One region of the Endozoicomonas sp. genome, then DNA from elsewhere that is predicted to be linked to it. Evidence: predicted binding sites of a transcription regulator. Region 1 holds the regulator's gene; each other region holds the start of a gene.

The links. Region 1 encodes LexA, which represses DNA repair genes until DNA is damaged. Its sites were predicted from a motif close to TACTGTNTANNTANACAGTA; they were not measured.
Region 2: the regulator LexA is predicted to act here: its motif matches at 2,700-2,719, upstream of recA (recombinase RecA).
Region 3: the regulator LexA is predicted to act here: its motif matches at 1,909-1,928, upstream of ACOCLE_RS18480 (LexA family protein).
Region 4: the regulator LexA is predicted to act here: its motif matches at 4,780-4,799, upstream of uvrD (DNA helicase II).

What each region holds. Positions count from the first base shown of each region.
Region 1 covers NZ_OZ239981.1:1,617,022-1,623,122, reverse strand. Annotated here, with positions in the region: partial or broken gene ACOCLE_RS07020 (hypothetical protein) at 6-65, opposite strand; gene ACOCLE_RS07015 (mechanosensitive ion channel family protein) at 117-686, opposite strand; gene nagZ (beta-N-acetylhexosaminidase) at 851-1,870, opposite strand; gene ACOCLE_RS07005 (L,D-transpeptidase family protein) at 1,902-2,384, opposite strand; gene ACOCLE_RS07000 (TetR/AcrR family transcriptional regulator) at 2,418-3,047, opposite strand; gene lexA (transcriptional repressor LexA) at 3,193-3,789, shown strand; gene ACOCLE_RS06990 (hypothetical protein) at 3,831-4,262, shown strand; gene ACOCLE_RS06985 (hypothetical protein) at 4,279-4,521, opposite strand; gene ACOCLE_RS06980 (DUF6586 family protein) at 4,651-5,127, opposite strand; gene topA (type I DNA topoisomerase) at 5,246-6,101, opposite strand, start outside.
Region 2 covers NZ_OZ239981.1:2,137,669-2,143,769, forward strand. Annotated here, with positions in the region: gene ACOCLE_RS09530 (M14 family metallopeptidase) at 1-917, shown strand, start outside; gene ACOCLE_RS09535 (regulatory protein RecX) at 1,086-1,544, opposite strand; gene recA (recombinase RecA) at 1,549-2,646, opposite strand; gene ACOCLE_RS09545 (CinA family protein) at 2,771-3,265, opposite strand; gene ACOCLE_RS09550 (hypothetical protein) at 3,679-4,182, shown strand; gene ACOCLE_RS09555 (DUF3299 domain-containing protein) at 4,427-4,963, opposite strand; gene ACOCLE_RS09560 (ABC transporter permease) at 4,975-6,101, opposite strand, start outside.
Region 3 covers NZ_OZ239981.1:4,107,017-4,113,117, forward strand. Annotated here, with positions in the region: gene ACOCLE_RS18470 (hypothetical protein) at 1-129, opposite strand, end outside; gene ACOCLE_RS18475 (Y-family DNA polymerase) at 196-1,473, opposite strand; gene ACOCLE_RS18480 (LexA family protein) at 1,470-1,892, opposite strand; gene ACOCLE_RS18485 (hypothetical protein) at 2,372-2,605, opposite strand; gene ACOCLE_RS18490 (hypothetical protein) at 2,691-4,562, opposite strand; gene ACOCLE_RS18495 (hypothetical protein) at 4,568-5,806, opposite strand; gene ACOCLE_RS18500 (hypothetical protein) at 5,806-6,101, opposite strand, start outside.
Region 4 covers NZ_OZ239981.1:4,566,767-4,572,867, reverse strand. Annotated here, with positions in the region: gene ACOCLE_RS20530 (TraR/DksA family transcriptional regulator) at 1-204, shown strand, start outside; gene murI (glutamate racemase) at 227-1,117, shown strand; gene ACOCLE_RS20520 (TRAP transporter substrate-binding protein) at 1,093-2,214, opposite strand; gene uvrD (DNA helicase II) at 2,512-4,677, opposite strand; gene ACOCLE_RS20510 (SIS domain-containing protein) at 4,895-5,755, shown strand; gene ACOCLE_RS20505 (PA3496 family putative envelope integrity protein) at 5,871-6,047, shown strand.

The DNA of each region.
Region 1 (6,101 bases):
GGGCGTCTGGAGAAGGTAAGAATTCGGGTCTGCCGCCAGCCTATATACTCTACAGTACCTTCAATTTTTTTATCTGGTGAGCTTATCCAGTCTCCTACCCGAAATGGCTTATCAACTTAGATCATCCACCCGCCAAAGAAGTTAGCCAGCATGTCTTTAGCTGCAAAACCCACAGCAAGCCCACCAACGCCACCAAAAGCAAGAATGCCTGACAGGCTATAACCTAAGGCCTGCATGGCAACCAGAACCCCGGTAATGATGACGGCAACTCTCATTAGGCGCCCCAAGGCAATAACCGACGTCTGATCCAGCTTCTTCTTTCGGTCAACCTGCAGATAACGATGTTCCAGCGCCTTTATGAATGAAATAAAAACCCAGCAGAAAAGAACAATAACCAACAGGTCCCGAAAACTCAGAAGCCTTTCAAAGATACTGTTTCCGGTCCCTTCCCAAATTTCTTCTGCTGACCAGCTCAGCCCGGCAACCCAGATAAACAGATAAACCGGTTTCTGACCTGCCGCAAGCAGAGCATCATCCCAGAAATTCTGAGTAGCTTCCGCTTTAGTCATGAGCTTGCCGAATATCTTGCCAGCAAGATACCGGATAAACGCTGTCAGAAAAACAGCAATCACAGCCTGCATAAGCCAGTCAGGAATGTTAACGGTTGTAAGGTATGAAAAGTCCATGGTTACACCACAACGCTTAACCAAAATGTGAAAATAAGGACTGGAAGAAAGGACTGAAGGCGCACGGGATAAATAACTATAAACCAGTACGTCAATTTTGAGAGAAAGTTACTGAAATTACTTGGTAATGATATCTACTGGGTATTGATTAAGGCATGGAAAAATCAGTCTGTTCCAAAAGCCTTGTTCAACATTGTACGTACTTGCTGGTAGCGCTCAGAGTTTTCAAGAGAGTCCCAATCAGTGTATGACTCCGGCATTAGTTTATCTGGGCCAGCAGCTTGCAAACAAGAGTCGTCTACTTCATCAAGAACATCCCGAACACCCTGACGATTACAGATAATCAGAAGATCACAGCCAGCATCCAAAGCGGCTCTGGCTCTAGCAGGGTAACTGCCAGTTTTCGCTGCTCCTTCCATCGACAAGCAATCACTGATAATAACCCCTTCAAATGCGAGCTGGTTTCTTAACACGCCTTTCAGCCATTCTGGTGAATAACCAACCGGACGCTCGTCAATAGCGGGAAACAGGATATGGGCTGGCATTAATGCCTCAACTCCCTTTTGAATCATGACCTGAAATGGTTCCATGTCAGACTGCGAGATTTCATCAAGAGTGCGACTATCCAAGGGAAGAGTCACATGAGAATCAGCCTCTACATTTCCATGGCCTGGAAAGTGTTTAATAACCACTGACATCCCCGCTTCATGAACTCCATCAACCCATAATGAGGCCAGATGAATCACCTGCTCAGCCGAACGCCCAAAAGCGCGATCCCCAACAATAGACGTTTTGCCATGATCAATATCCAATACAGGCCCAAGGCAAAGATCTACCCCACAGGCCAGTAACTCACACGCCATCAGCCAGCCTGACTCATAAGCCATATGATACTGCTGATCCGGTGCAAATGAGCCGTATGCCTGTGCAGGAGGTAGACGGGTAAACCCTTCCTTGAAGCGTTGAACGCGCCCACCTTCCTGATCAACACAAATTAAAAGATCTTGCCGAACGTCTCGAATCGCGCTGACCAGTGCAATTAACTGTTCCCGACACTGATAGTTTCTGGAAAAAAGGACAATACCCGCAACACTGGGCAAGGAAAGCAGCTGGCTTTCTTCGGCAGTAAGCTGAAGCCCCTTTAGGTCTACCAAAAGCACACCACGGTTCAAGCCAGATTGCACAAATATATCCTCTGAAAACAAAAAATATGCATCAGCTAAGCTGTATATTGATCCTGGTACCAACATCTATACGGTCAAACAGATCAATAATATCTGCCCCATGCATTCTGATACACCCCCGAGAGCCAGGCTCTCCCATCACTGCAGTATCTGGTGAACCGTGGATATATATGTAGCGACGCATGGTATCAACATTTCCAAGCCGGTTATATCCGGGCTCAAGGCCACTGAGCCATAAAATCCTGGTTAATATCCAGTCCTTTCTTCCAGGATACTGCTTTCGAAGTTGCGGTGAATAAATCTCACCCGTAAAGCGGCGCCCAATAAATACTGAATTAACCGGCAGACCAGCACCAATTTTAGCTCGGATTACATGCAGTCCAAGAGGTGTTTGCCAACTTCCCTCCTGTTGGCCAGTGCCTTTGCTGGCCGTTGAAACAGAGTATGTGTGACTCTTGCCACTCTTCTCGTGAAGCACCATCTCCTGACTGGAAATATGAACGGTAAGAAGCATCGGTTTAAAACTCTTTCTTGTAGAAACGGCCTTTCAGGTATGAGCTCTAAGACCTGCAGCCATGAAAGGAACCATTTTCCTCATGATTTCTTCCAGCTCATAGTTAACCCCGTAATCACTTTCAGCAATTGCCCGCAGAGCATTTGCTCCTGACAGGGTAAAAACTGCAGATCCGAGAATAAAATAAACTCTCCAGAACAAATCCCCCATTGGCAAGTTAGGGCATGCTTTTACCAGCAATTGGAGGTAGGCTTGGAACACATCCCCGTATACCTCCCGTAAATATTTCTTCAAATGCCCCTGCCCCTGGGTGTAGGCCAACCCAATCAGCCTCATACAGACAGAAAGATCCTCTGGGCTTCTAGGCTCAACAACCATAATCTGATCTACCAGCAAATGAAGTATCTCTTCCAGGTCAATGGCATCGTTATTATCCTGATATTTAACAAGCGCTTTGGAAAGCTTGCTGACAAAAGGATCTAAAAAACGGGAAAAAACAGCCTGAATCAGAGCTTTTTTAGAACCAAAGTGATAATTAACAGCAGCAAGGTTAACACCTGCCTTGCTAGTAATTGAACGCAGGGAGGTCTCTGCAAACCCATGCTCAGCAAATAACTTCTCTGCAGCGTCCAGAATCCTGTCTACTGTCGCTGACTGTGACATGCCTGTGTAACCTCCATTGTAAACATTTGTTTAAAACTAACGTTAGCAAACTAAAACATCAAGTCTGATTAATAAGTTCTGGTAGTTGCAGCCAACAAAATACTGTATATAATTACATGTACTGTATAAAAACACAGATTCAGATATGTATAAATTGACTAAGCGCCAGACTGAGATCCTAGAACTGATCAGGTCTCATATCGAAGAAACCGGCTTCCCTCCAACCCGAGCGGAAATTGCGCAGACATTCGGTTTCAGGTCTCCCAATGCCGCCGAAGAGCACCTTAGAGCACTTGCTCGTAAAGGTGCGATAGAAATCACCCCTGGAGCATCAAGAGGCATACGAATACCTGGCACAGAATACGCTGGCCTTCCTATTGTAGGACAGGTTGCTGCAGGAAGCCCCATTCTTGCCCAGGAGCACATCGAAGATCACTTATCCATAAACCCTGAATTCTTTTCTCCAAAAGCTGACTTCATGCTACGTGTAAAAGGGATGAGCATGAAGGACATCGGCATTCTTGACGGCGACCTACTCGCAGTCCACAAAACATCAACAGCTTCCAATGGACAGATTGTGGTTGCCAGAATTGATGATGAGGTCACCGTTAAGCGTTTTGAACAAATTAAAAACAGAGTTTACCTCCACCCGGAAAATGAAGAATTCAAAACAATCGAAGTCGATCTCAGTCTTGATACTTTTGCTATCGAAGGGCTGAGCGTAGGGGTCATCAGGAACTGAAAAAGCCTGTCCCTGACGATTCCTGTTGTAGAGGACCTGACATGCAAGCACTCACCGCATCATTAAATCAGAGCAGCAACGACGCTATTCATGACAATGAACCTGCCAGCTTTATTGATGAACTCATCATCTCAGGACCACCTTGGCAGTCTGGACGTTTTTTGAAGTCAGTTCTCAGTGAACTCGCCAATGACCAGGATCAGCGCTGGCTCACTTTGATACTGTCAAGCGAACAAGCTAAAAACACTATAAACTGGCTAAAGGCTTCTGGTATCAGTAGACATCGCCTACAGGTCCTCAATCCCTCAGCACAATCTGATCCGCTTAAGCTCACCCGAAAAGCCCTTGCCGCAGGAACCAGTCATACAGTAGTAAGCTGGATTAACCAAATGGATAGCAGAGCACTGTCTGAATTAGAGTCTGCTGCACGTTCAGGTAGGTGCCAAGGCCTAGCCATCAGAAACAGGGGATAGGATTGATTCCAACAAATCAATGCAGAACACGATTTTCCGGAATATATTCTTCAGCCTCAGATTCAGTTTTTCTCCCTACTTCAGCTATGCAGGCATCCAGCATAGCTCTTGCAACCTCAACCTGTTCACCCTGGAGAAAGTCAAGCAATTCCTGAGAAAATGACATAGTCACCAATGGCTCAGCGTTTTCTTCATCGCTACGACGCAATACAATTTCGCCGGAAGGTAATTCAACAATTTCAAGAAATGACGCTGACATAATTAGTGACACCAGAATTTAATGGTTAGCGATAAAGCATTGTGCATGAGGCTTTGGCCGCTTTCAAGACAACAGGAGAGATCTAAATCTGGACAGTAATATACAGTAAAGAACTCATCTGCAGACTGCTTACCACTCGAGGCTGAAGTTTCGACTATAGGTTACCAGCTCTTTTAGAGAATCAAGCACGGAAAGAAAACCCTCCATCTGATCAAGCCGAACACTATTGATACTGAATAGAGGAATTTCATTGCAATCAAGACTCTTCCGCTGAATAGGCATCGAGCATTCCAGATGGTTCTTTAACAACGCTGACAACCATGAGTCTTGCTGCTCAAGACGCTCAATATACTGTAGCTCAGAAGAAACCTCACCCTTATAGTGGACACTATTCATAGCCTCATCCAATGAGGGAAGCTGGTTTACCGGCAAACGGTAATTCGTCATAATTTCAGCAATTAACGACCGATAAGCCTGAACCATGGCATTCAGGCAGGCCTCACGGAATGCGGGCTTGGCAAGATCATCTGCTTCCTCCCAGGCATCCAGCAACAATCGGGAGTGAAAGAGCATTTTATTGGTATATCCCTGCCAATTGTTTGTCATAACCAACTCCATCAATCATCCAGGCACAACTTAGCGCTGCCGGGCCAAAAATTAATAACAGCCATAATACAACAGGGCTTAATAGCCCTGTTTCATGAACCAAGAGTGTGAGATAGACCTAACTGGACTGGCGCTTTTTAGTCTGCTTTTCATTCCAGCTACCCTCATCATAGGTAGCACTCCAACCAGTTGCCTTACCATCCAGCTCTGACATAACATACTGCTGCTTAGTCTTACGACTGTATCGAATAATTGCTGGGTTCCCGTCAGGATCCTGCCGGGGAGCATCCATCAGATAACCATACTTAGGGTCAATCATTGCCTGATGCGGCAATAATTCAGCAACCAGAGGAGCACGGGTTTCTCTGTTCTTGGGAAATTGACTGGCCGCAAGGAATAACCCGGAAGCCCCATCCCTGAGCACATAATGATCATCAACTTTGACACACTTTAACTCAGGCATGGGTACTGGCTCCATTTTGGGTGGAGCTGGCTCACCACTTTTGAGTAACTTTCTGGTATTCTTACATTCACTGTTAGTACAGCCAAAATACTTACCAAAACGCCCCGTTTTCAACTGCATTTCACTACCGCACTTATCACATTCAAGTACGGGACCATCATATCCTTTTAGCTTGTAACTCCCCTTCTCCACTTCAAACCCAGAACAATCAGGGTTATTACCGCAGACATGCAACTTCCTATGCTCATCAATCAGGTAGCTTTCCATAGCGGTAGAACACTTGGGGCAACGACGCATGGCTCTCAGGGCGTTAACCTCCGCATATTCATCATCTGCGTCTTCCACCTCTTCGCCAGGAACCAGGTTAATCGTCGTTTTGCAGCGTTCCTTCGGTGGCAACGAATAACCAGAACACCCAAGAAACACCCCGGTAGATGCCGTGCGGATCATCATTGGGCGGCTGCAGGTCGGACACTCAATGTCCGTCAGGGAGGGTTCATTTGAACGCATC
Region 2 (6,101 bases), 520 kb from region 1:
TGCAATTAACAAAAAGCTATCCGATTGGAACACCCGGCAAGCCCTGGAGTGACACTGAACGCCTGGCCTGGCGCGAACAGGTGACGATCAAGCGTGAATATCAACAGGAAGTGGTTCCCAAAATCAAAGCCCTGGGAGACCGCTTTGACATCGAACAGTACGGTGCACTCTCTTACGATGAAGCCCGCTTTCCATTGTTCTGCCTGAAAAGTAAAAACTGGGACAGCAATAAGCCAACCGTTCTGATCACGGGTGGTGTACATGGTTACGAAACCAGTGGTGTTCACGGTGCAATCAAGTTTATGGATACCCTGGCAGAGCATTACCAGGAACACTTTAATGTTGTTGCTGCCCCCTGTGTCAGCCCCTGGGGTTATGAAACCATAAATCGCTGGAATCCAAACGCAGTTGACCCAAACCGTTCATTTTACCAGGACAGCCCTTCTGAAGAGTCAGCCAATCTGATGAAGCTGGTTGCAACACTGGATAATGTACTGGTCCATTTTGACCTGCACGAAACCACAGATACCGATGAAACCGAGTTCCGCCCTGCCCTGGCAGCCCGTAATGGTATTGAGTATGTCCCCTGCAGTATTCCTGATGGTTTCTACACCGTTGGTGATAGTGAAAATCCACAGCCAGAATTTCAGGCAGCCATTATTGAGTCTGTGGCAAACGTCACTCATATAGCGCCAGCTGACGAGAAAGGAAACCTTATCGACTCACCCATGGTTCAGCATGGTGTGATCCATTACCCGATGGTTAAGCTTGGCTTATGCGGCGGTGTCACCAACTGTACCTATGGAACGACAACGGAAGTCTATCCGGACAGCCCCAAAGTGACCGATGAAGAGTGTAACGATGCTCAGGTTGCGGCGGTTAAAGGCGGGCTCGACTATGTAATCGGTCTTCTGTAATTGCAAATTGCAACTTTACTTTTAATAAAATGACCACAAAGGCACAGAGACACCAAGTTGGTTCTGCCCACTCAACCCTTTTATTTGATAGGGCTGTATAAGCCAAACAAAAGAAGTTAAAGAAAAAACTTTCTTTGTGTCCCTGTGCCTTAGTGTTGAAAATAACAGTCAGTTTTTACCAGAAAGTGCAGGATATATCTGGCTCATGGAAAAGCCCCGCTGAGCCAGGAAACGGGTCTGTCGGGCTCTCTCTTTAGTATCTCTGGGAGCAGAGGCTCCAAATTTTCGTTCTTTTACCTCTTTTGCCAGCTCATCCCAATGATCATCCTGCTCCAACAGGTATTGACCGATCAGCTCGCCATCAATCCCTTTCTGAAACAGTTCCGACTTAATACGAACCGGACCGTAGCCTCGCTGTTGTCGGCTGTAAACGTAGCTTTCAACAAAGCGGTCGTCACTTTGCAACCGCTCCTCCCGTAGACGGGTCAGCGCTTCAATCACCAGTTCATGGGGAAAACGGACCGAGAGCTTTCGGGCCAGCTCGGTAAAACCATGTTCCCGTCGGGCCAGCAGATCCATGGCAGCCCGACGGACATCTTTTACCGTTTGAATGGCTTCAGCAGACATTCAATTACTCAGCCAGCAGCTCGTCCTGCTGCACACTTGCAGCGGCAGCGTCACCTTTTTTACCCGCATCTTTCTTTGCTTCAGCTTCCGCCTTTTTGGCAGCATCTTTTTCTGGCGTACTCATCAACTCATCACGGATCAGCCCTTCGATTTCGGCCGCCACTTCCGGATTATCAGAGAGATACTGGGCAGCATTGGCTTTACCCTGCCCAATTTTTGAGCCTTTATAGGCATACCAGGCACCGGACTTATCGATCAGCTTCTGCTTCACACCCAGGTCAATCACCTCACCCATATGGTAGATACCCTGGCCATAAAGAATCTGAAATTCAGCCTGACGGAACGGAGGTGATACCTTATTCTTCACAACCTTAACGCGGGTTTCGTTACCAATCACTTCATCACCCTGCTTCACGGCACCGGTACGACGGATATCGAGGCGTACAGAAGAATAGAATTTCAGTGCGTTACCACCGGTAGTGGTTTCCGGGTTGCCAAACATCACACCGATCTTCATACGGATCTGGTTGATGAAGATCACCATGCAGTTGGTCTGCTTGATGGAGCCTGTCAGCTTACGCAGAGCCTGAGACATCAGACGGGCTTGCAGACCAACGTGAGAATCCCCCATCTCACCTTCAATTTCAGCCTTGGGTACCAGCGCAGCAACAGAGTCAACAACAATGACATCGACTGCTCCGGAACGAACCAGCATGTCAGTAATTTCCAGAGCCTGTTCACCGGTATCCGGCTGGGAAACATACAGGTCATCCACATTCACACCCAGCTTACCGGCGTACTGGGGGTCCAGGGCATGCTCCGCATCAACGAAGGCACAGGTAGCGCCCTGCTTCTGCGCCTGGGCAATAACGCTCAGGGTCAGCGTGGTTTTACCGGAAGATTCAGGCCCGAAGATTTCGATAACACGGCCTTTTGGCAGACCGCCAATACCCAGGGCAATATCCAGCTGCAGAGAACCGGTGGAAATTGCCGGGATCGCTTCCTGCTTCTGGTCACCCATCCGCATGATGGCGCCTTTACCAAACTGTCGGTCAATCTGGCCAAGTGCTGCTGCCAACGCTTTTTTTCTGTTATCATCCATTCTTCACGCCCTCAGTTCGATTCTGACTTCATCAGGAACAGCTAAATAAGTAATACTGTATATTTAAACAGATACTGGATATTTGTCCAGTATATTTATTGCTTCGACAGGAACGGATCTTTTTTCAGGTTAACAAGGTCAGAATCCCCTGCAATGCCTGAACAACCGTTTGCTCCCTGATCTGATCACGATCACCCTCAAGATGAAAGTGCCTTGCAGCGGCTTCCTGTCCGGTGCTCCAGGCTATCCACACGGTTCCTACCGGCTTTTCCGGTGTCGCGCCACCCGGTCCGGCAACCCCGGTCACCGCCACGGAAATATCGGTTTTCAGCAACTTCCGTACACCCTGAGCCATGGCGATAGCCACCTGTTCACTGACGGCACCGTACTTATTGAGCAACACTTCCGGCACATGAAGAAGATGAGCCTTTACGCCATTGGCATAACAGATGACCCCCCCTTCAAACCAGGCTGAGCTACCGGGCATCGCCGTCAAGGCATGACCAATCCCCCCTCCGGTACAGGACTCGGCCGTAGACAGTGTCCAACCTCTGGAAATCAGGAGTTCAGCAATCTCGTAGACAATGGGGGACGTAGCAGAATGCAGTGTAGGTTCCATGGTCACTCGCCATACAGTTAACAGAGGAGCCAATCAGGATAGGATGTTATAACACGATTAGGGGAACTCTTCACAAGTAATCATCGAACGGTTCACGTCACAAAGCCAGTTTTCCGGAGAGAAAGTGCTTTGCCCGAAAATCCCTGGCAACGCTCTTTCTTTCATCTGGCAGCATTGGCCGTCTGGTGCATGCAGTTATTGTGAGTCACTCTTCGTTGATACTTATCGAACTTCTGTTAGCAAGGACAATCAATAATTTTATTTAAGTTTGTATCTTACCCCTTAATTTTTAATAAGTTACACAGGAAAAACCCATAAAATCATTTCACGTCATCCTGATAAAAATTAATTAGTCTAAAATTTCATCATTACAATCGACGCTAGAAGCCAAAATAAAAATCGGGACTGAATAAATGAACCAGATAAGAATATGCCTTATTCTCAGCATTCTTTTTTTAAGTGGCTGCGTAACGTTACGAGACTTTGAAAAAATGACGCCTGCTGATCGAGCCAACTTCGTTTGCGAGCAAGATTCTGTAGTGAAAGCCTATAAACAGCAGGCCAGGGACTTTGAAGACATGGCTTTTGAGAGCAGCACGGCCATTAACCTGGGCTATAGAATGGTAAAAAGCTGCAAAAGGGTCAAAATAGAAAAACCGGGGAACACCGTTTGTAGAAGTTATGAATACGATCATCAACTAACAACAGAATGCAAAACAGAAACCATTGTTGATTACGAAGAACAATGTAACGAAACTCCTGTTTCAGTCAACATTGACCATGAAAAAACAAAGCTCAGAGATTACAACGAATCATTTGAAAGAAGCAAAAAGCGTTCAGAGTTAGAATTCAATCAATGTTTCAATAGGGTAACATCAAAAACAGCCAAAGAAGCCTATGAATATTACAAAAAGTAGCTTAATCAATGATATACTCTTAGTAAGGAAAACGGCTCTGACAGGTTTATTTCAACCCAGTTTTTAGCACGGCCCGATACGAAAAAACCGCCAAATATAATGGCGGTTTTTTGTTTTCCTACAATGGCAGGCTGGCTAAAAACTAACACGCTGTCTGAAGCTCACTGCACTAATTAGCCTTCATCGAAAAAGTCTGATCCCAGACTCTGACGCAGATATTCATGGCAATGCGACTCTCACCAACCTATTCAAACTCCTTAATACTTTCCACCGTAATGGCATAAACAACATCAGTATACTCGGACGTATTGTTCTCAACCCTGATCACCCCTTCCAGCCAGTAGGGTGTATAGCCCGCTTCCGTCACTTTAATACCCTTATCATAGCGAACAAAAATGGTTTGATTAGGTGGCGGTGGTGGTACATGAACACAGGCTCCCATGGTGGGCACCAGTAACAGCTCTGTTGCTGATTGATCCTTACCTATATTCAATGGTACCAGGTAACCGGGAATTTTAACCCGCTGCTGATCCATGTCTTTTACAGGAACCTTGCCCAGCTTAACAATATAATCAATGGCCTCGACCTGGCTGATTTCACCGGCCTCATACTTTCGGACAATTTCCTCATCCACCGGAGGCATCAGGTCATCCCAGTTAATCTCTTTAACTGGAGGCGCCTTTGGGGGTTCAATCTTTGCCGCCATGGCAAAATTCATCAGCATAAAAGGCACCATGAGCACCAGTGCCATCCAGCCAAAGCGTTGTCTTCTCGTTATCATTATTCGCTCTCCTACAGCCTGACCGTCAGACCATCTGCCAATGAATTTTTATAGGCTCGCCAGGCAGGCACTGCACCCAGTATGGTCGCCGAAACAATGATGGCGACCGCCAGAACCCACTCAAACAGCCCTGGTAACGCAATGGTAATGTGCAAACCCAGCTGCATTTGCAATACTGGCTGAATGGCGAACAGCATTCCATACATCATTACAAAACCCAATAGTGTGCCAGTGATGGCATAGATCAGGGACTCGGTAATCATCAGGGTAAAGATATGCCCGGGTCGGGCGCCTACTGAGCGGAGAATGGCCATTTCTCTTCGCCGTTCATTCAGGGAGGTGAGAATGGTGGTCAACATGCCAACCAACCCCGCAATCACCACCATCACTGAAACAGCCAGCAATGCTTTTTCAGCGGAACCCACCAGCTGCCAGAGTTCCCCAAGAGCCACACCCGGCAAAATAGCCGTCAGCGCTTCCTGACGATACTCATTCACTTCACGCTGATAACGAAAAGCGGCCACCCGTGATTTCAGGCCCACAAAATAGGCCGTAATGCTGGAGGGTTGCAAATCCATGGCCCGTGCCCTGTCGGCAGACACAGAGAAAAGTGCATTGGGCGCCGCTCCATTGACCCAGTCAATGTGCAGCGCTTCAATCCCCTCCAGAGAGATCATAATCACCCTGTCCATAGGGGTTCCGGTAGGTGTTAACACACCAGCTACCCTGAAAGGCTTATCCTGATGTTCCTGCAGAGCCCTGCTTTCCACGCCATGACTCAGGACAATCTCCTGCCCAACCTGGTAGCCGAGAACCGCCGCCACTTCAGAACCAATGACTGCATCATAGAGATCATCAAATGGTTTCCCCTTTCTGAAGCGGATGGGCTGATCATCACCGTAACGAAAGTGCTCGAACAGGGTTTGAGAGGTACCCACCACGCGATACCCCTGATGGGAGTCCCCCAGGGCAATGGGTATCGTCCATGCGACCGCCTTATTGGTGGACAGGTCCTGATACGTTTCCCAGGTGATGTTATTGGTCGCATTACCAATATGAAACACCGAGTAGAGCAGCAGGTTAAGCGAACTACTCCGGGCTCCAACCACAAGATCGGTACCAGACACAGTACTGGTAA
Region 3 (6,101 bases), 2.5 Mb from region 1:
GAGTTTGTTGGCAGCGAACTGATGCGTTGTACCATAGGCATACACACGCCATACCTTTCGCTTCGGGTCTAACGACAGGTGATGGTCAGGTTCCAGCTCATCCAGTAGTTTTCGCTGTTCAGGCGTCATTGTTCAATTCATCCTGCTGCCAGATGCCATCTGGTTTTCTTCCAGCCAACCAGCAAGTGCACACTTTCATATTCTGACTCGTATAATATCTCGCCATTGAGTCGTATAACAGGGACTCAATGCCTGCTGATTCATATGCCACTGCTGAGACTCAAACCCCACTGAAGCAGGCCGCAGTGTTTGGCTTCCAAAACGTTGATTGATGGCATCCAGTACCGACATCATCCGGGTATTTTCGGGGTTTGATGCTGCTGTCAGTAAATCTCCCTGAAAGCCCTGGCCGGAGCAAAGATCCATGAGGGCGAAGCCTGCCTTTTTATACTCGTAACCCTCCTGAAACAGTATGTCCAAAGCCGGAGTTAACTGTTGTAGCCAGACCGAGCTATCGCTGGTAGGAGACGGTGCCATCAGCTTAAGACTTCGGCCTGTTTGTGGGAGGTTGTCTTTAAAGGGGTCAGTCCTGATAAAGAGGATGGCTTCACGGGAATACTGCTTTTGCTTTCTGAGTTTCTCGCAGGCACGACAGATAAAACTGGCCAGTGCCGCATGAAGTTCCTGTTTGGTGGTGACTCGATGGCCAAAGCTTCTTGAACACATGATCTGGTGTTTATTGGCTGAACCTCCTTCCTCCCAGGGAATGCAGTATTCTCCCTGGAGTTCGCAGACTGTGCGTTCCAACACTACAGAAAACTGTTTCTTGATCCATTGTCGATTGGCGTTTGCCAGTTGTGCCGCTGTATGAATGCCTGCCGCCTCCAGCCGTTTTCCGATTCGCCGGCCGACGCCCCATACTTCACCAACCGGGGTAATCGCCATTAGCCGCTGCTGGCGAACTGGGCTGGTTAAGTCCACAACGCCACCAGTTGCCGGAAATTTCTTGGCCGCGTAATTCGCCAGTTTGGCGAGTGTTTTGGTGGTAGAGATGCCCACGCCAATGGGGAGCCCTGTCCACTGGAATACCCGCTGTTTCATGTCCCGGCCTCTGGCATGCAGGTTGTCTTCAGGAAAACCGGAGAGGTCAACAAAGGCTTCATCGATGGAATACACTTCCAGCTTCGGGCTGAACTGTTCCAGCACCGACATAAAACGGGAGGACATATCGCCGTAGAGTGCATAGTTGGAGCTTCTCAGAATGATCTCGCCACGCTCTACCTGATCCCTGACTTTGAATGCCGGTGTACCCATGGCAACGCCCAGTGCTTTGAGTTGCGCTGTTCTGGCAACAATGCAGCCATCGTTATTGCTCAGCACGCCCAGGGCTTTATCAAGCAGGGATGGATTAAAGACCTGCTCGCAGGAACAGTAAAAGGCGTTGGCGTCGCAGAGGGCGATTACTTCCTTCATCGCAGGTGGTGAATGACTTCAGTCACCACACCCCAAACAGTAATTTCCTGTTCAGAATCGAGCTTAACGGGCGGGTAGTCCGGGTTTTCAGAATGGAGTTCTGGCTTGTTGTTGCGGTAGATGAGGCGCTTTACGATTAACTCACCATCCAGCAGAGTGAGTATCACATCACCATCTTTTGGGGATAGCGAGCGGTCAATAATGAGGATATCACCATCGAAGATACCGGCACCTTCCATGGATCGTCCCTGGGCTCTTGCAAAAAAAGTGGCAGCAGGATGGCGGATTAGCAGTTGATCAAGGGACAGTGTTTCTTGCAGGTAATCTGCCGCTGGGCTGGTAAATCCGCAGGCTGCGGGGCTCCGGTAGAAGGGTAATACTTCTGGGGTGGGTTGTGGAAGGATCTGGATTGGCTTCATGCCACTTCAACTCAAAGACTGTTTATATATACAGTATAGTCATTTGATCTGATTCTTGTGTCAAGCTAATGAGCAGTGATGCAGGCGGGTTAGCAAATAAGATATTCAGTGTTTAAGCCGGCTGTGGATAAACAGATAAATCCAGCGTTCTGTGAAAACAAGATTTCTAGATAACCTTTCTTATTACAGGATGTTATGCACAATTCTCTCTGGACTTGTCATCAGATTTGAGTCGATGTGTAACCTGTTGATAAATTGTGTGCTTATTGTTAGTCAAGCCTGATCATGAATGGTAATGATTTCGGTTTTTCTTATTGCGTAGCTCGATGAGTCATCCAGAATTTATGTGGAAAACGCTGTGGATAAACCGTGAGGAGATGAGTCTGAGTGGCAAAAAAGGAGGGTTATAAACAACTGATCATTTTTTGATCGATCAATATCGGCTGAATTTTGGATAACTTTATTATTTTTTGCTTACCTCAAACTTCCACTTCATAGTGAGCGAGATCAGGTGCTATACCTCTTATCTCCCCATCCTGAATAAATGCCTTCAAGCCAACACTTACTGATTCCCCTTTCACGGTGATCACTGAACCATCTCTCAGCTCTGCCTGACTGGTACCGTTGCCGTTGTTAGCAGTAATGGTGGCGATGACACGCATGCCTTCAGGAATCAGAGCCTTGAACTGCTGCCAGATATTGGTGGTTGCCATAATCCCTCCATAGACTATGTTTAACCTGTCGTTTTAATGACAAACCAATGCGCTTAAGTCCCAGTATTACCATACTGGGCACTTTTTAATAATGCCGCTCGAGCTCTACTGACTGAACAACATTCCCCACGCCGCTTGCACTGATGCTGGTCGCCAGACAGAGGGCTTGCCAGTTTCCGCTCTCTCCTAAAAGTGTATCCTGAACCTCTACCAGCATCCCCGGCTCAATTAACCCGGGTGCTGTGTTGGTGTCGGTCAATGGCAGTTCAATGGTGGTAATGCTCTGGTTGCCCCCCTTGGCGAGCTCATTTCGGCCACGCTCGGTATTGACCTGCGTTTCGGTAAGCCAGTCTTCCAGAATATCGGGAGCCGGGTTATCGCCATTGGAGCCGGTTCTTTTGACGTTGACTGTAACGCCTGCATTGGTGCCGGAAACATAAACCGCATTGTAAGCCTGCTCCGGTCGCCAGTTGGCACTCAAGCTAATGACCATACTGGCTGGAACGATCTTGTCCATCGTGGCGGTGTTCCAATGCCAAGGGCTGGCAGGGTAGCGAGGTTGAATGCTCACCTGATCGTTATCTCGACTTGGGATAACCACTGATCCTGCCGTGGTAGCTATCTTGGCCACCACTTGTATAGGGGTCTGGTTCTGATAGCTGAATGAACCTCCAGGCATTATCCAATCGGGTGTGCTGTAGTCGTTCAGATCGGGATAGATTGCCGTGAAGCCGCTCTCTTCAAAGAAAGGGGCCAGCTCTTCGGTAATAGCCTGTTTAGCGTTGAGGTTGGCGCTGTTGCTCTTGCTTCTCTGTGGCGCATAAGGCGATGCCAAAAGCTGCGTTCGGCTGCTGCCATAGAGTGTGTAACGCTCATCCCCGAACCGTCTGTTTGTGCTGTAACGCTCAATAATGAAGATCCACTTCCAGCCGTTGATATCCACCTCGATCTGCTTTGGACCGTTCTCGTCCGGTTCCACCAGTGCGATATTGGAAGCGCCCCAAAGCTCTCCGGTAAAGCTCCAAGAGAAGCTATCAATATCCAGACTGATTTCCATTGAGGGCAGTTCGAGCGGTGTCCGGACAGGCAATACGACGGTGGTGATAACGTTCATAAGCAGATAACTCTCCCTGATCTCTGGCTGCTCTGGCTCCGGCTTTTCCACAATGTTCGGGTCTGTCTCGCCGCCATAGTTGCCGGTTACGCTCTCATCCTTGGCTTTCTGGCCGAAGCCCCACGGCAGGATAACTGGCTGATCCTCGGCTCGGTTGCTTTGGAAGATAGAGGAACGTTTACTATCCCTCGGCTGAATAACCTTGGCCTCAATCCTGCGCCCCATTCGGAAGTAAACCGCAGGAGTCGCTTCGGGCGAATAAGGCTGACCGGAAAAACGGAAGTTAAGCAGGCTTGCTCCCGGTATCAGATAGCCGAACTTGTCTATCTGGTGCGGAGGGCTAAATTCATCAACACGGCGAATACTGTTTTGCTTTTTCCGATCTTCAGGCCTGCCTGTTTGCCAACGATCAACTGCACTCTCATCCGTAGCCCTTATTGAGTGATCCCAACGCTGCGAGTGTTTAACATCCTGCAGGTTGGTATGTTTCCAAAGGCTACTTTTTGAACTGTGTTTCGCAACCGACACGCCATGACTAAAACTGACAACGGCACTCTTTTTAGTCACCTCCCCCCAAAATAGCCCGATTGGCAAGGCTTTCAGAGGTGTTGCCTGCTGGCTAGCTTGTGTCCGGCTACTACAAACGGGCAAACTTACGCCATAAGCCACCAGACTGCTTTGCTGGCTACTGAGGCCGGTATCCCAACGCCCTTGGTAAACACTGACGACCGAAGGCGGTGTGACAAAGGCGTATTTCTTTTCTGGATAGAAAGCAAAGCCAGTAACCGGCACATAAGGATCGAGGCCGAAAATGAAATCAGCTTGGTCAGGTATATAAGCCATCGTTATCAGCTGGCAGGAATGATGGTAGGGATTATTGGACCGTGTACCAGTGGACGACTAAACGGTTTTGCTGTGAATTGAGCAGTACCTATCGTCTGGCTCGTATCAGTCTCATACCACCAGACCGGTTCTGTATTGCCAGTGGTGCCAGCGAGAGTGCATTGGTAGACATAGCCCTGAAAGTTTGCAGGCCTGATAACATCACCGACAACATAGGCTGTATCCGGTTGCCAGACAGAGCCGTATTCGTCCGCTGCCATTACCATTACTGCGCCCTCGTAAGGGCTGGTATCCAAGGTATAGGTTCCATCAACATCGCTGCTGACAGTGCTATCGAGAACAGCATGCTTGGTCAATTCGCTATCGGTCACTGCCAACTGCGCCTCGGTAATAGCCATAACTCTTCGGGCAACAAAAAGATCATTCTCTGTAATGACACCCTGAACCTGTGTGGTGTTGCCATTGCCGGGAATGATAATCCCCCCGGCTCCGGCATCACCACCGCCACCACCAGCTGAAGGGATAGCATTACCATCAGTCCAGATGACCTTTGTATCATCGCTATTAACCCAACTTAGGCTGCTGTCTATGTTATTGCGCCGGGTAGCGACTTTTAGAGGTTCAGCCACATTCTCAAAATCAGAGTTCCATATCGTCTGATAGGTACTAATTGCGGACGCATTTTTTACTGGCGATGAGTTATAAATATTGGATAAGTGAAAGTCCGTGATTAACAGACCTGCTGCAAAGGTATTCGTCTTAGACGCGTAGCCCAGTGAAACTTCCTGATAACTATACCAGGGAAAGGTATAGTTTTTACTTGATTGCAAATTAACAACGGTATCTCGTGTGCCATTGATGTGCATGACCAACTTATCAGGCGTATAACTCCGGCTCGCATTCATAGTGATTACGATTTCAACAGGCACACCTGTCGGCAATATGGCAGTTGATTCTCCCTTTGTTCCTACACGACCATCACTAGACCTTTCCGTTCGATAATGTAAAACCCCATTTTCAACCCAAATATCTGTCCGATAAACAGAATTACCAGTTGTAGTTGCAAAGCCATCGATATTTAAAAGCGGAACACTTTTTGTCGCCGTTGACTCATGCAAAATCAACGTCATTACAAAATGAAGTTCGGAAACTGACGAATTAAACGCCTCATTATCCGCCGCATAAATTCGAGGAGTAGATAGCTTTCCTGCAACGTTATCTTCGGGAAACCATATTCCAGCCATTAGTCAGCATCCCCCCTGATCTGAAGCGTAAAATCATCATTGGTCTCTGTTCCCTGACCGGCGAGAACCGTCCGACAGATCCAGATAGGTGCAAGGCAACCATCGGTATTAAATCGGATAGCGTTCCCCGCTGCCCAACCGCTGCCCCAACCATCGGCTCGCAGAGTAAAGTAAGGCACACCTGTTTCCGGGTTAAGTGGCGCTGCATCAGCAATGGTGTTGCCGGTTGCGATGATCCCGAGCTTTTCTTCAACAATCTGGAATGCTGAACCGCTGGTAAAGATGATCGCCCACT
Region 4 (6,101 bases), 2.9 Mb from region 1:
GCTCTTCAACAGCAGAGTATGGCAAAGGCTGGTCTGGAACAGAGCCAGCAGCAGTTAAAGTGGGTGCTAGGGGCTCTGGCTCGCTTTGAAGGTGGTGATTATGGTTATTGTCAGGAATGTGACAAACCTATTCCTTTTGCCAGACTGGAAATTCAGCCGGAATCATCGTTGTGTATTGATTGTCAAAGCCTGAGTGAACAGTAAATCATTTTTGTGGAAGTTTCTTGTGAAAACAGCCGTGAATAAAAGGGTAAAACCAATCGTTATTTTTGATTCCGGTGTTGGCGGGCTCAGTATTTATCAGGAAATAAAGCAAGCTTTACCTTACACTCCGGTGGTTTACTGTTCTGATATCCATGGTTTTCCTTATGGACCAAAGCCTGAACAGGAAGTGATTGAGCGAACCAGCCTTTGCCTTAATGCTCTGGCGGAACAGTTTGATCCCTCTCTTGCTGTTATTGCCTGTAATACGGCCAGTACGATCTCGCTGCCCAGGGTACGTGAAGAGCTGTATTTTCCCGTTGTTGGTGTGGTTCCGGCTATCAAGACGGCCAGTGAATACTCTGAAAAACGGTGCATCGGTCTTCTGGCGACACCTGGCACTATTGCCCGCAGTTATACGGATCAGCTGATTAATGACTTTGCCGGGGACTGTCATGTGATTCGAGTCGGCTCCAGTGAGCTGGTGCAAATGGCTGAACAGTACCTTCGGGGTGATCCGGTTTCAGAGAAAGAACTGCACAGGATTCTTGCCCCCTTTCTTGAGGGAGAACAGGTGCCGGATGCGATAGTGCTTGGCTGTACACATTTCCCTCTGCTACGAGGCGCTTTACAACAGATCTCTTCAGGCATTCATTGGATTGACTCAGGCTCTGCTATTGCCCGTAGGGTTGCTAGCCTGTTGGAACCAACCGGTTTTGATGCTGATTCAGTGTCAAACGATCTCTTTATGCACACTGGGCAGGACGAGCAGGTCAGTGCCCTGATTCCAGCATTGAAGAACATGGGATTTGCGGGTGTAAGAAATTTACAGATTGGGGCAACTACGATAGCGCCACACTCACGGGGTGAATGTGGCGGCATGGCGATCAATTACTCAAGAGAGCGCGCTTCGTAAAAAGCGACTTCTGAAATGCTGTGGTAAGCCTTGGACTGCTCGCGGAACTCACTGAACGATTCATAAACCCGTCCAGCAACATCGCTGGTGGCTGCCACTTCCAGTGTGATCTCATCGGCCACTTTTTTCAGTTCAGCAAGTACATCATCCGGCAGGCGCTTTACTTTAACTCCGTGCTCGTTCACCAGCTGTTGAAGCGCCGCATTATTCCTCGCAGTATATTCATCAATCATGTCCTGGTTTGCTGCACGGGCTGCCGTTTTTACAATGGCCTGCAGGTCTTCAGGCAGTTTATTCCACGCATCCAGGTTGATGGTGAATTCCATCATGCTGCCTGGCTCATGCCAGCCTGGGTAGTAGTAGTAAGAAGCGGCTTTGTAGAAACCAAAAGCCAGGTCATTGTATGGGCCGACCCACTCAGTGGCATCAATAGCGCCGGTCTGAAGTGCAGTAAACAGCTCACCACCGGGTATATTCACGGGTACACCACCCAGACGCTTCAGCACTTCACCGCCCATACCCGGTATGCGCATTTTCAGACCTTTCAGGTCATCCAAGCTGTTGATCTCTTTGTTGAACCAGCCAGCCATCTGGACACCACTGTTGCCGCCAGCCATCGGTTTTACATTGAACGGCTTGTACACTTCATCCCAGAGTGCCTGCCCACCACCGTAGTGAATCCAGCTGCTGATTTCCTGTGCATTCAGACCAAATGGAACGGCAGTAAAGAACTGGGTAGCCGGGTCCTTACCCTTCCAGTAATAAGCACCACTGTGACCCATATCAGCAGTGCCACTGGATACCGCATCAAATACTTCCAGTGGTGGAACCAGTTCACCGCCACCATACACTTTGATGGTCAGGCGACCATTACTCATTTTATTAACGGATTCGGCAAAGCGCTCAGGGGCGGTACCCAGCCCCGGGAAATTTTTTGGCCAGGATGTAACCAGTTTCCATTCGATGGGTTTTTGAATTTCCGGAGCTGCTGACTCAGTACTGGAGGTTTGCTGCGGCTGTTCACCCTGCCCACAACCCACCAGTGCTGCAGTTGCGGCAGCGATCCCCAAAGAGGCCAATAAATTACGACGTTTCATGCAAGGACCCTGTTCTCTTGTTTTTAATCTTTTACCAATCGGATTCTCTAAATCCCTATTCCGCTGATAGCCTCAAGCGTAATCCTGCGTTAAAGCTCCTCACCATAGCTAAGGCTATGACTCGTCACTTTGCCTTGTCTTACACTTCAGTCAGCCATGCTCATAACGGGTTTAGAAAATTTGATTGGTATTATTTATGCGGAACACGACAGAAGCATGGTAAGTGGATAGGGGGAAGCATACAAGCCTCCATTGATATGGAGGCTTTGGGTCTGGAGCCTTAAGTCTGGCAGGCTCCTAGATTGGAGAAAGGTTGGCGTAGGCCATCATCAACCATTTAGCGCCTTCAGAATCAAAATTGACCTGAACCCGGGCCTGGTTGCCATCACCTTCGTAATTAATCACAACACCCTCACCAAACACGTTGTGATGGACGCGCTGGCCGAGTGAAAGACCATGATCGGGTGATGCCGGCGCCATGCGGGTGACTACCGGTCGGGTTATGGTACCACCAAGGCGAACCTCCTGAAGCAGCTCACCAGGAATCTCCCTGATAAATCGGGAAGGGCGATTCATGGTTTCACTACCATACAGTCGGCGACTTTCAGCGTACGTCAGATATAAGGTTTCCATGGCACGGGTTATGCCCACATAACAAAGCCTACGCTCTTCTTCGAGGTTGCCTTCATCCAGGGACATTTTATGGGGGAATAACCCCTCTTCCATGCCGGCCAGAAAGACCAGAGGAAACTCCAGGCCCTTTGCAGAGTGGAGTGTCATCATCTGCACGCTGTCCTGGAACTGATCTGCCTGATTGGTACCCGCTTCCAGTGCTGCATGGGCCAGAAAGGCATCCAGAGGCGTCATGGCTTCGGTTTCTTCATCCAGGTCGAGCTCGTCCATATCAAACTGACGACAGGCATTAACCAGTTCCTCAAGGTTTTCCACTCGAGCCTGACCTTTTTCACCTTTTTCTTTACTGTGGTGATCGATCAGCCCACTCATGGTGATCACATGATCTGACAGTTCGCCAAGATCCAGTGTTTCACCCGCATGACTCATGGACTCGATCAATTCCACAAATGCTGCCATGGATTTACCGGCCTTACCGCCGACTACGGATGATGCCACCAGGTTTTTCAGAGCTTGCCAGAGTGAAATCCCCTGACTTCGGGCAGCCTCTCTCAGTTTTTCTACCGTTTTCTCTCCAATCCCCCGGGTCGGAATATTGATAACCCGCTCCAGAGAAGTGTCGTCGTTGGGAGAACTGACAAGACGGAGATAGGCCAGGGCATTTTTGATTTCTGCCCGTTCAAAGAAACGCTGCCCACCGTAAATTCGATAGGGGATTGCAGCCCTGAGCATTGCTTCTTCAAGTATACGGGACTGCGCATTGGACCGATAAAGGACGGCAATATCGCTGCGGGCCATGCCTTTGGTGACCGCATCTTTAATCCGATCTGTAATAAAGCGAGCTTCGTCCATTTCGTTAAAGCCAGCGTACAGATGTACTGGCTCGCCTTTATCGCCGTCGGTGCGCAGCTCTTTTCCTAAACGGTCCGGGTTATTGGCAATAACGGCATTGGCGGCCTGGAGAATATTACCGGTTGAGCGATAGTTCTGTTCCAGTTTGATGGTCTGGGCATTCGGGAAGTCATGTGTAAACTGACGTATATTTTCAATTCTGGCACCGCGCCAACCGTATATGGACTGGTCATCATCACCAACGACCATCAATTTGTCCTGGTCTCCAGCCAGCAGCCGTAGCCAGGCATATTGCACGGCGTTGGTATCCTGAAACTCATCCACCAGGATATAACGGAAACGCTCGCGGTAATGCTGGAGAATATCAGCCCGCTTCAGCAGCAGCTCATGCGCACGCAGCAACAGTTCCCCGAAGTCTACCACGCCGGCTTGCTCGCAGTACTCATGGTAGCGTCGATAAACATCCACCATGGTTCGTTCAAATGGGTCGTAACCGGGGTCGATGTAATCAGGACGAAGTCCTTCATCTTTTTTACTGTTGATAAACCACTGGGCCTGACGTGGAGGCCACTTTTGTTCATCCAGCTGCATGGCTTTCATGATCCGTTTGAGCACGCGCAGCTGATCATCACTGTCCAGAATCTGGAAGTTCTCAGGCAGTCCGGTTTCCTTCCAGTGCGCCCTGAGAAGGCGATGGGAAAGACCGTGGAAAGTACCCACCCACATCCCTCTGGGGGCGATGCCCAGCAGTTCCTCAATACGTGAGCGCATTTCTGCCGCCGCCTTGTTGGTGAAGGTTACGGCCATCACTGAATAGGGTGACATGGCTTCAGCCTGAACCAGCCAGGCGATGCGATGAACCAGAACGCGGGTTTTACCACTGCCGGCACCTGCCAGTACCAGCATAGAGCTGACGGGAGCAGCAACGGCACTGCGCTGTGCATCGTTCAGTGAATCAAGTATTGAGGTTACGTCCATAAAAATCTTTCAGTCAGGATTCGGTGCCCCCTTGCGATGGGGAGAGTATTTACAAGTACAGTGAGAGTTTAACGAAACTGCGTCATGAGGTCTTGCCTGTGTTAAGGTTCATTTAGACAGAGATGCAAGTGATGAACGAAGTTATTGCTATTTATTAGCATTTTGTCTGTGTATCCATGAGAACAACAATGAACGAATCAATGATGTTGAGCAGTTTATGTTAAGCAATGACCCGATTATCGAAGTGGGCAGGCAGTATGACAGTCTGAGACGTTCAGAGAAAAAAGTAGCTGACTGGGTACTCAATGAACCATCAAGTTGTATCAGCTTAAATATTGGACAGGTGGCTAAACAGGTTGGTGTCAGCGAGCCTACTGTCATGCGCTTTTGCAAGGCAATTGGTTGTAAGGGATTTCAGGATTTCAAATTAAAACTTGCCCAGACTCTGGGTACAGCTTCTGCTCCCCGCTTTACCAGTATGAAACTGGATCGGGATGACAGTACTGAATCATTAAAGAATAAGGTCTTTGATTTGACAATTCAGGAGTTGATGCAGGTCAGGGAGAGAATGGATATAGCCGGCCTGCAATCAGCAATTGAGGTCTTGGTTGGTGCTCGACGAATCGAATTTTTCGGGTTTGGTGCTTCTGCAGCGGTGGCACGCGATGCCCGGCATAAATTTATACGCTTGAAAGCGACAGCGGTAGCCTGTGCGGACCCTCATATCCAGCTGATTTCTGCTTCAACCATGACCCGTGATGATGTCGTTGTTGCGATTTCTCAAACTGGACGTTCAAAGGACTTGATCCACAGTGTAAAGCTTGCCAGAGAGCACGGAGCAACGATTATTGGCATCTGTCCAAATGGTACACCACTAGCAGAGCACTGTGATTTCCCGCTTGCGATAGCGGCGGAAGAAAATACGGATCTGTTTACACCATTAACGTCCAGAATTGTTCATCTGGTTGTGATTGATGTGCTCGCGGCAGGGGTCGCCATGCAGAAAGAACCAGAGCTTGAATCACAGCTGAAAAGCATAAAAAAAGGGTTGAGGTCTCTTAGAGTTAAGGATTTGTAAGATTTATCTTACATTTTTATACGACATGAGTGGTTGTCGTATGACCAGTAATTTAATATTTTGGTAACCGTAATCAGGCATCATTTAATAACAAATACAAGAAGAGGATGCTGTTATGGGAAAAGGTAAGAAAGCCGAAAAAGAGTTCATTCTGGATGAGCACCTGATCCGTCCTGAACTTGAGCAGAAAGGTTCCAAGCGCTCTCTGCAAATCCGCAGAGCACTTGAGGATAGAGAAGAAGACAAGCGACTCAGTGCCATTTTTGGCGATGACTACTGGGGAGGCATCTAATCACTTCAAATGAATACGAACCTTTGCTTACTCCTCGGTGAGGGTTCGTATCAA